Regions from separate parts of the Deinococcus wulumuqiensis R12 genome, predicted to be linked through region 2. Evidence: riboswitches for the same ligand, from Rfam matches in the RefSeq annotation. Region 2 holds a riboswitch; the other holds the start of a gene.
The links. Region 2 has a riboswitch for S-adenosylmethionine ahead of G6R31_RS15090 (methionine ABC transporter ATP-binding protein). Riboswitches for the same ligand answer to the same signal wherever they lie in the genome.
Positions count from the first base shown of each region.

Region 1 (3,388 bases), on a different replicon from region 2:
GCGAGGTCTACGGCGTGGCCCTGCTGCCGGTGCGGCAACTGGCGCTGGAAACCGCTGGCCTGACCACCCTGCCCGCCGCGTCCAACCAGGAGCGGGTGCGGCTGCACGAGCTGGCGCACCAGTGGTTCGGCAACCGGGTCACGCTGGCCGACTGGGGCGACAGCTGGCTGAACGAGAGTTTTGCCACCTACGCCGAACTGCTGTGGGCCGAGAGCCAGGGCGCAGACGGGCAGGCCCTCGCCGCCGAGTGGTACGCCGTGCTCACCGCGCAGGCGTCACGACCCCTCCGGGCGACGACGCCAGCACAACTGTTCGACGCCAGCGCCTACTTTCGCGGCGCCCTGGCCCTGCACGCCCTGCGACTGGAGGTGGGCGACGCGGCGTTCAGAGGATTGTTACGAACCTACGTCGCCACCTTCACAGACCGCCCGGTTTCGGCGGCGGCGCTGCTGACGCTGGTGAAGACGGAACTGGGGCCAGCCGCCGAGCAGACTCTGCGCCTGTGGGCCGAACACGGCGAACTGCCGCCCCTGCCCGGACGCTGAACGCGGGGAGCAGGGGCCACAACGAAAAATCCGCACCCCTGGGAGTCACGCAAGGCCGACTTGCAGAAGCTGGCCCGCGAACACGGCATCTGATACGGATTCCGCTTCATTCCTGCACAGTCGGGCCTATACAGTTGGGAAGGCGCCGCTTGTGCATCCATATCGCAGAATCCGTATTTTTTCCTACTCGCATCCGCTCTGCTGCGCAGCTTTGCAAGTCCGATTGAATCTGAAACGACCAGATTCAATCGGAATCCGTATGAATACGGTACAGAGCCGAGGTACAAACCCGGCAACCTGTCCGTGATGCAAAAGAAAAACCCCCGTCCTAGACGGGAGTCTTTTGGTGCGAATGCCCAGACTTGAACTGGGGACCTCACGCTTATCAGGCGTGCGCTCTAACCAGCTGAGCTACACTCGCGCCCCTTTTTTTCGGCCTTTTCCCTTCGGTCAGGCGGGGAACAAGATAACAGGGAGAGCCAAGTGTGTCAACGGGCAGGGCTGGGGCACCGGGGCACTCGCGGCCCGGGTCTTTTCTTGACCACCGGCCTGCCCCCGCGCTACCTTCCTTGCCAGCTCCCGCGTGTGGAGCGACCCACTTCAGAGCGCCCGAGAGACCTGGCTCGACGACGGCGCGGCAACCGGACCTCATCACGTCACGGTGCCAAGGCCAGCCCCCCAAGCGCGTCAACGATGACCGCCGGGCGGGACCAAGCGGGAAGGCCACGCGGATGACGATGTTCAAGTGCCCCTTCTCGAAACTTCACCGGGAAGGGGTTGCCTGTAGCTGGCGGCCCCGGACCGTTCACCTCCGAGGAGCCGTCACCATGACCGATGCCACCAAACTGCATTTCGACACCCTCCAGGTCCACGCCGGGCAGCGCCCCGACCCCGTGACCGGAGCGCAGCAGACCCCCATCTACGCCACCAACTCCTACGTGTTCGAGTCGCCCGAGCACGCCGCCGACCTCTTCGGGCTGCGGCAGTTCGGCAACATCTACAGCCGCATCATGAACCCCACCAACGACGTGTTCGAGCAGCGGGTGGCCGCGCTTGAAGGCGGGGTGGGCGCTCTGGCGGTGTCGAGCGGACACGCGGCGCAACTGCTGACCATCCTGACGCTGGCGCAGGCGGGCGACAACATCGTGTCTTCGCCCAACCTGTACGGCGGCACCGTCAACCAGTTCCGGGTGACCCTGAAGCGGCTGGGCATCGAGGTGCGCTTTACCGGCAGAGACGAGCGCCCCGAGGACTTCGCCGCCCTCATCGACGAGCGCACGCGGGCGGTGTACCTCGAAACCATCGGCAATCCGGCGCTGAACATTCCCGATTTCGAGGGCGTGGCGAAGGTGGCCCACGAGCGCGGCGTGGCGTTTGTCGTGGACAACACCTTCGGGGCAGGCGGGTACTACTGCCAGCCGCTCAGACACGGCGCGAACATCGTGACGCACTCGGCGAGCAAGTGGATCGGCGGGCACGGCAACGGCATCGGCGGCGTCATTGTGGACGGGGGCAACTTCGACTGGGGCAACGGGCGTTATTCCCTCATGACCGAGCCTTCGCCCAGCTACCACGGCCTGAAGTTCTGGGAGACGTTCGGGCAAGGCAACGCGCTGGGGCTGCCCAACGTGGCCTTTATCACCCGCGCCCGCACCGAGGGGCTGCGCGACCTGGGCACCACCCTCGCGCCGCAGCAGGCGTGGCAGTTTCTGCAGGGGCTGGAGACCCTCAGCCTGCGGGCCGAGCGCCACGCCCAGAACGCGCTGACGCTGGCGCAGTGGCTCGCCTCGCACCCGGACGTGACGCGCGTGACCTATCCCGGCCTGAGCAACCACCCCCACTACGACCGGGCGCAGACCTACCTGCCGCGCGGGGCGGGCGCGGTACTCACCTTCGAACTGCGCGGAGGCCGGGCGGCGGGCGAGGCCTTCATCCGTTCGGTCAAGCTCGCGCAGCACGTCGCCAACGTGGGCGACACCCGCACGCTGGTCATCCACCCCGCCAGCACCACCCACAGCCAGCTCGACGAGGGAGCGCAGGCGGGCGCCGGGGTCACGCCGGGACTCATTCGGGTGTCGGTGGGCATCGAACACATCGGGGACATCTGCGACGATTTCGCGCAGGCACTGGCGCAAGCGGGCGAGGGAGAGCGGGCGTGACCGCCGTGTTCCTGGGCCACTCCTCTTCCCCGCTCCCGGCCGAAGAACCGGCCTGTTCGGGGCCGCAGACCGTCACCCTGTTCCGGCACGCGCCGCTGCTCCTCGACTGCGGGCGCGTGCTCAGCGACGTGCGGGTGGCCTTTCACACCTACGGAGAAGCGCGGGAAGACGCCACGCTGGTGCTGCACGCCCTGACCGGAGACAGCGCCGTACACGAGTGGTGGCCCGATTTTCTGGGTACGGGCAAGCCGCTGGACCCGTCGAACGACTATGTCGTCTGCGCCAACGTCCTCGGCGGGTGCGCGGGGACGACGGGCGCGGGCGAACTGGGCGGAGTGCCGCTGACCCTGCGTGACATGGCCCGCGTGGGCCGCGCCCTGCTGGAGCACCTGGGTGTGCGGCAGGTGCGGGTGGTCGGCGCGAGCATGGGCGGCATGCTGGCCTACGCCTGGCTGCTGGAATGCCCCGACCTGGTGGAAAGGGCCGTGATTATCGGCGCTCCGGCGCGGCATTCGCCCTGGGCCATCGGGCTGAATACGGCGGCCCGCAGCGCGATTCGGGCGGCTCCCGGCGGCGAGGGGCTGAAAGTGGCGCGGCAAATCGCCATGCTGAGTTACCGCAGCCCCGAGAGCTTCAGCCGCACCCAGGCGGGCGAACGTGTGCCGGGGGTGCCCGCCGTCACGT
Region 1 is NZ_CP049357.1:1,579,310-1,582,697, forward strand. It holds gene G6R31_RS07700 (M1 family metallopeptidase) at 1-545, shown strand, start outside; tRNA gene G6R31_RS07705 (tRNA-Ile) at 890-966, opposite strand; SAM riboswitch class I at 1,139-1,233, shown strand; gene G6R31_RS07710 (O-acetylhomoserine aminocarboxypropyltransferase/cysteine synthase family protein) at 1,373-2,704, shown strand; gene G6R31_RS07715 (alpha/beta fold hydrolase) at 2,701-3,388, shown strand, end outside.
Region 1: it holds a riboswitch for S-adenosylmethionine, as region 2 does, so the genes downstream of both, G6R31_RS07710 (O-acetylhomoserine aminocarboxypropyltransferase/cysteine synthase family protein) here and G6R31_RS15090 (methionine ABC transporter ATP-binding protein) in region 2, are expected to answer to the same signal.

Region 2 (3,388 bases):
GATGGGCTTGACGAATTCCAGCAGTTCACCCGCCGGAACCGGCGTCGCGGCGACGCGCAGGGTGCCTGCACTGGCGAGGGAAGTCAGGGCGAGGGCGGTCAGGGAAAGGATATGGCGCATGGTCGGCTCCTTGGAAAGCGTGGGGGAGGTCGGCCTCTCCCGGCGTGTGTCGGAAAGAAGGTGGCGGTTTGGCCGGATTTATTGGCAGTTCAGCGGTGGTCGGCGCGGGCGGCGGCGCGGTCGCCCAGCCACTGCGCTCCCTGCACCAGCAGCAGCAGGACGAGGACGGTGGCGATCATCACGCCGGTCTCGAAGCGCTGGTAGCCGTAGCGAATCGCCAGGTCGCCCAGCCCGCCGCCGCCGATGGCCCCGGCCATGGCCGAGTACCCGATCAGGCTCACGAGCATGACGGTAAACGAGTGGATGAGGGCGGGCCGCGCTTCGGGCAGCAGCACCTTGCTCACCACCTGCCCGGTGGTCGCGCCCATTGCCCGCGCCGCCTCGGTCACGCCGTGTGGCACGCCTTGCAGGGCGCCGTCCACCAGCCGGGCGACGAAGGGAATCGCGGCGATGGTGAGCGGCACGATGGCGGCGGTGGACCCGATGGACGTGCCGGTGATCAGCCGGGTCAGCGGAATCAGCAGCACCAGCAGGATGATGAACGGCAGGCTGCGCCCGACATTGACCAGGGCGTCGAGCACGCCGAACACTGCGCCGTTCGCTTTCAGGCCGCCGGGCCGCGTCAGCGTGAGCAGCACGCCCAGCGCCACGCCCAGCACCTCTGCGATCAGGGCAGCGGGCAGCACCATCCACAGGGTTTCCAGCGTGCCCTGCCACAGCAGCGGCCCCAGTTCGGCCCAGGTCATGCCGTTCATGCGCTCACCTGCGTGGGGGTCCAGATGCCCGAAGGCCGCAGCAGCGTGGACAGGTCGCCCGCGTCCTCACGGACCACCAGCCAGGCGTCCACGCCCTGCGGGTGCGCCTCGGCCTGCACCAGCCGCGCTCCCAGCCGCGCCAGTGCCGCCAGGGTCGGGGCGCCGAGGTCGGGCAGGTTGACGTGCCTCAGCACCTCTCCGGCCCCGAGCTGCACCTGGGGGCGGTGCGCGTCCAGCAGGGCGCGGGTCACGTCGTGCTGCGGCTGGGCGAGCAGCGTGCGGGTCGGGCCTTCCTCCACCAGTCGCCCCCGGTCCAGCACGGCGACGTGCGTGGTCGCCGCCCGCACGACTTCCATCTGGTGCGTGACGATGACGAGGGTCAGGTCGCGCTCGCTCTGCAAGCGGGTGAGCAGGTCCAGAATCCCGGCGCTCGTCTCGGGGTCGAGGGCACTGGTCGCTTCGTCGGCCAGCAGCAGGTCGGGGCCGGTCACCAGGGCGCGGGCAATGCCCACCCGCTGCTTTTGCCCGCCGGAAAGCTGCGCGGGGTAACGGCGGGCGAAATCGGCCAGCCCGACCTGCTCCAGCAGTTCCAGCGCCCGCTGTTCCCGCTGCTGCCGGGGCTGCCCGGCCAGTTCGAGCGGCAGGGTGACGTTGCCCAGCACCGTGCGCTGCGCGAGCAGGTTGAAGTGCTGAAACACCAGCCCGGTGCGCGCCTGACGCTGGCGCTGCCCGGCGCGGTCCAGCCGCGTCACGTCCTGGCCCTGCACCAGCAGACGCCCCGAATCGGGCGTTTCCAGGCCGGAAATCAGCCGGACGAGCGTGCTTTTGCCCGCGCCGCTGCGCCCGATGATGCCGGTGCGGCTGCCACGCGCGACGGTCAGGGTGAGGTCACTCAGGGCCGGAACACTCTGGCCGGGATAGGTTTTGCCGACGCTTTCGAATTGAAGGGCAGCGGGGGAAAGTGGGGTCACGGGGCGGGCCTCCGGGGGCAGGCGGACAGGAACACACGAAACGGGCGTCCCCTTCCTGGACGAAAAGAAGTCTGGAAGGGGACGCCTGAAGCAGTCATCCGTTGGAACCTGCCCACTGCCCTGTGGCGGCGGGGGAACACCCTTCCTTTATCGTTCCCGCCGCGCTGCCCATCGTCGGGCCTGCTCGCTCGGGTCTGGAAAGCACCGCTGCCGTGATGAGGGCCGGTTGCTGCGGCGGTCATGGGGCCAGGTCCCTGCGCCGACTCTGGATAAAGGTGACCCTGCAGGAAGCAGAAGTCAGGGACAGACTCTAGGAAAAACGACGATTCTTGTCAACTGTGAGGAGGCACAGAGAGGAGGCAGAGAAATGCTGCGGGCCGCTGCTGGCGCGACGTTCCCGCGGCTCCTGAAAGATTCCTGTTCTGTGGGTTGCCCTACCCTGTCCCCGATGAAGCTTGCCGACGCCCTCGCCATGCCGCTGGGCCGCGCCGCCTTTCTGACCCCCGACGCCGAGGCGCAACTGGTCGGACCGGGGGGCGCCCTCGCCTCGCAGCTCGCCGCGCTCTCGGACGGCGTGGGCGAGGCGCTGCGAACCCTGCTGGAGCAGCGGGCCGACCTGCCGCCGCGCCCGGCGCTGCCCTGGACCCTGCTCACCGAGGGAGAGCACCCCGGCTGGTCGCTGCTGGCGCTGAGTGACCCGCCCGCGCTGCCGCCTGCTGCGGGTGCCTGGCTCGCGGCGCATCTGGCCGGGGCGCGTCTGGTGATGCCTGCCTCGCAGCGCCGCCGGGCCGCCGGGCAGGTGCCGCAGATGGCGCAGGCTCCCACCTGGGCCGAGCTGCTGGCCGAACGCAGCGCAGCGCAGGCGGCCCAGGCCCTGCTGGGACACTGGGGCGTGCTGTCGGCCTGTGTGGGCCTGAGCGGGCGTCACCGCCCCCACGCCGCCGCGCTCTTGCAGGCCGAGCTGCTGGGGGAGCACGGCGCCGCACTGACCCGGCCTGAACCGCTGGCCGTCGCCGCGCTGTGGGCCGTCCTCTGGCCGCTGCATGGGGGGCTGCCGCGTCCTGGTCAGGACCAGGTGCTGCACCTGACCGCGTCTCTGCGCTCTGCGCCGCAGAGGTGCGGCCCACTGCCCACCGAAGGCGAACTCGCTGACCTGCTCGCTGCGTCGCTGCCTGGTCTGGACGCTGCCCAGATTGAAACGGCGGCGCGGGCACTGCACCGGGGCGAGGCCGGAAACGTGGACCCCGGCAGCGGCGTGTGCCTGAGCTGTCAGCCGGGAGCAGTGGCCTACTGGCTGCGACGGCGGCGCGAAGTGCAGCTCATCACCTGCGGCGGCCCCGCTGCGGCGATGAGCAACCGGGTCTGGACCTGGGCGGAGGAAGGTGGGAAGGGCTGATAGAGGTTTGAACAATCGGTGCAGGACTGCTCCTGCTGCCCGCCCCGGACGGTGAGCTGCTGGTCGGCCCCGTCAGTACACGCCCCCCGGCGTCTGCTCCGGCGCTCCGTCCCGGAATGCGGCGGCCAGGGACCGGGCGGCGCGGG
Region 2 is NZ_CP049358.1:284,029-287,416, forward strand. It holds gene G6R31_RS15080 (MetQ/NlpA family ABC transporter substrate-binding protein) at 1-120, opposite strand, end outside; gene G6R31_RS15085 (methionine ABC transporter permease) at 210-866, opposite strand; gene G6R31_RS15090 (methionine ABC transporter ATP-binding protein) at 872-1,846, opposite strand; SAM riboswitch class I at 1,991-2,122, opposite strand; gene G6R31_RS15095 (hypothetical protein) at 2,295-3,242, shown strand; gene hpaI (4-hydroxy-2-oxoheptanedioate aldolase) at 3,315-3,388, opposite strand, start outside.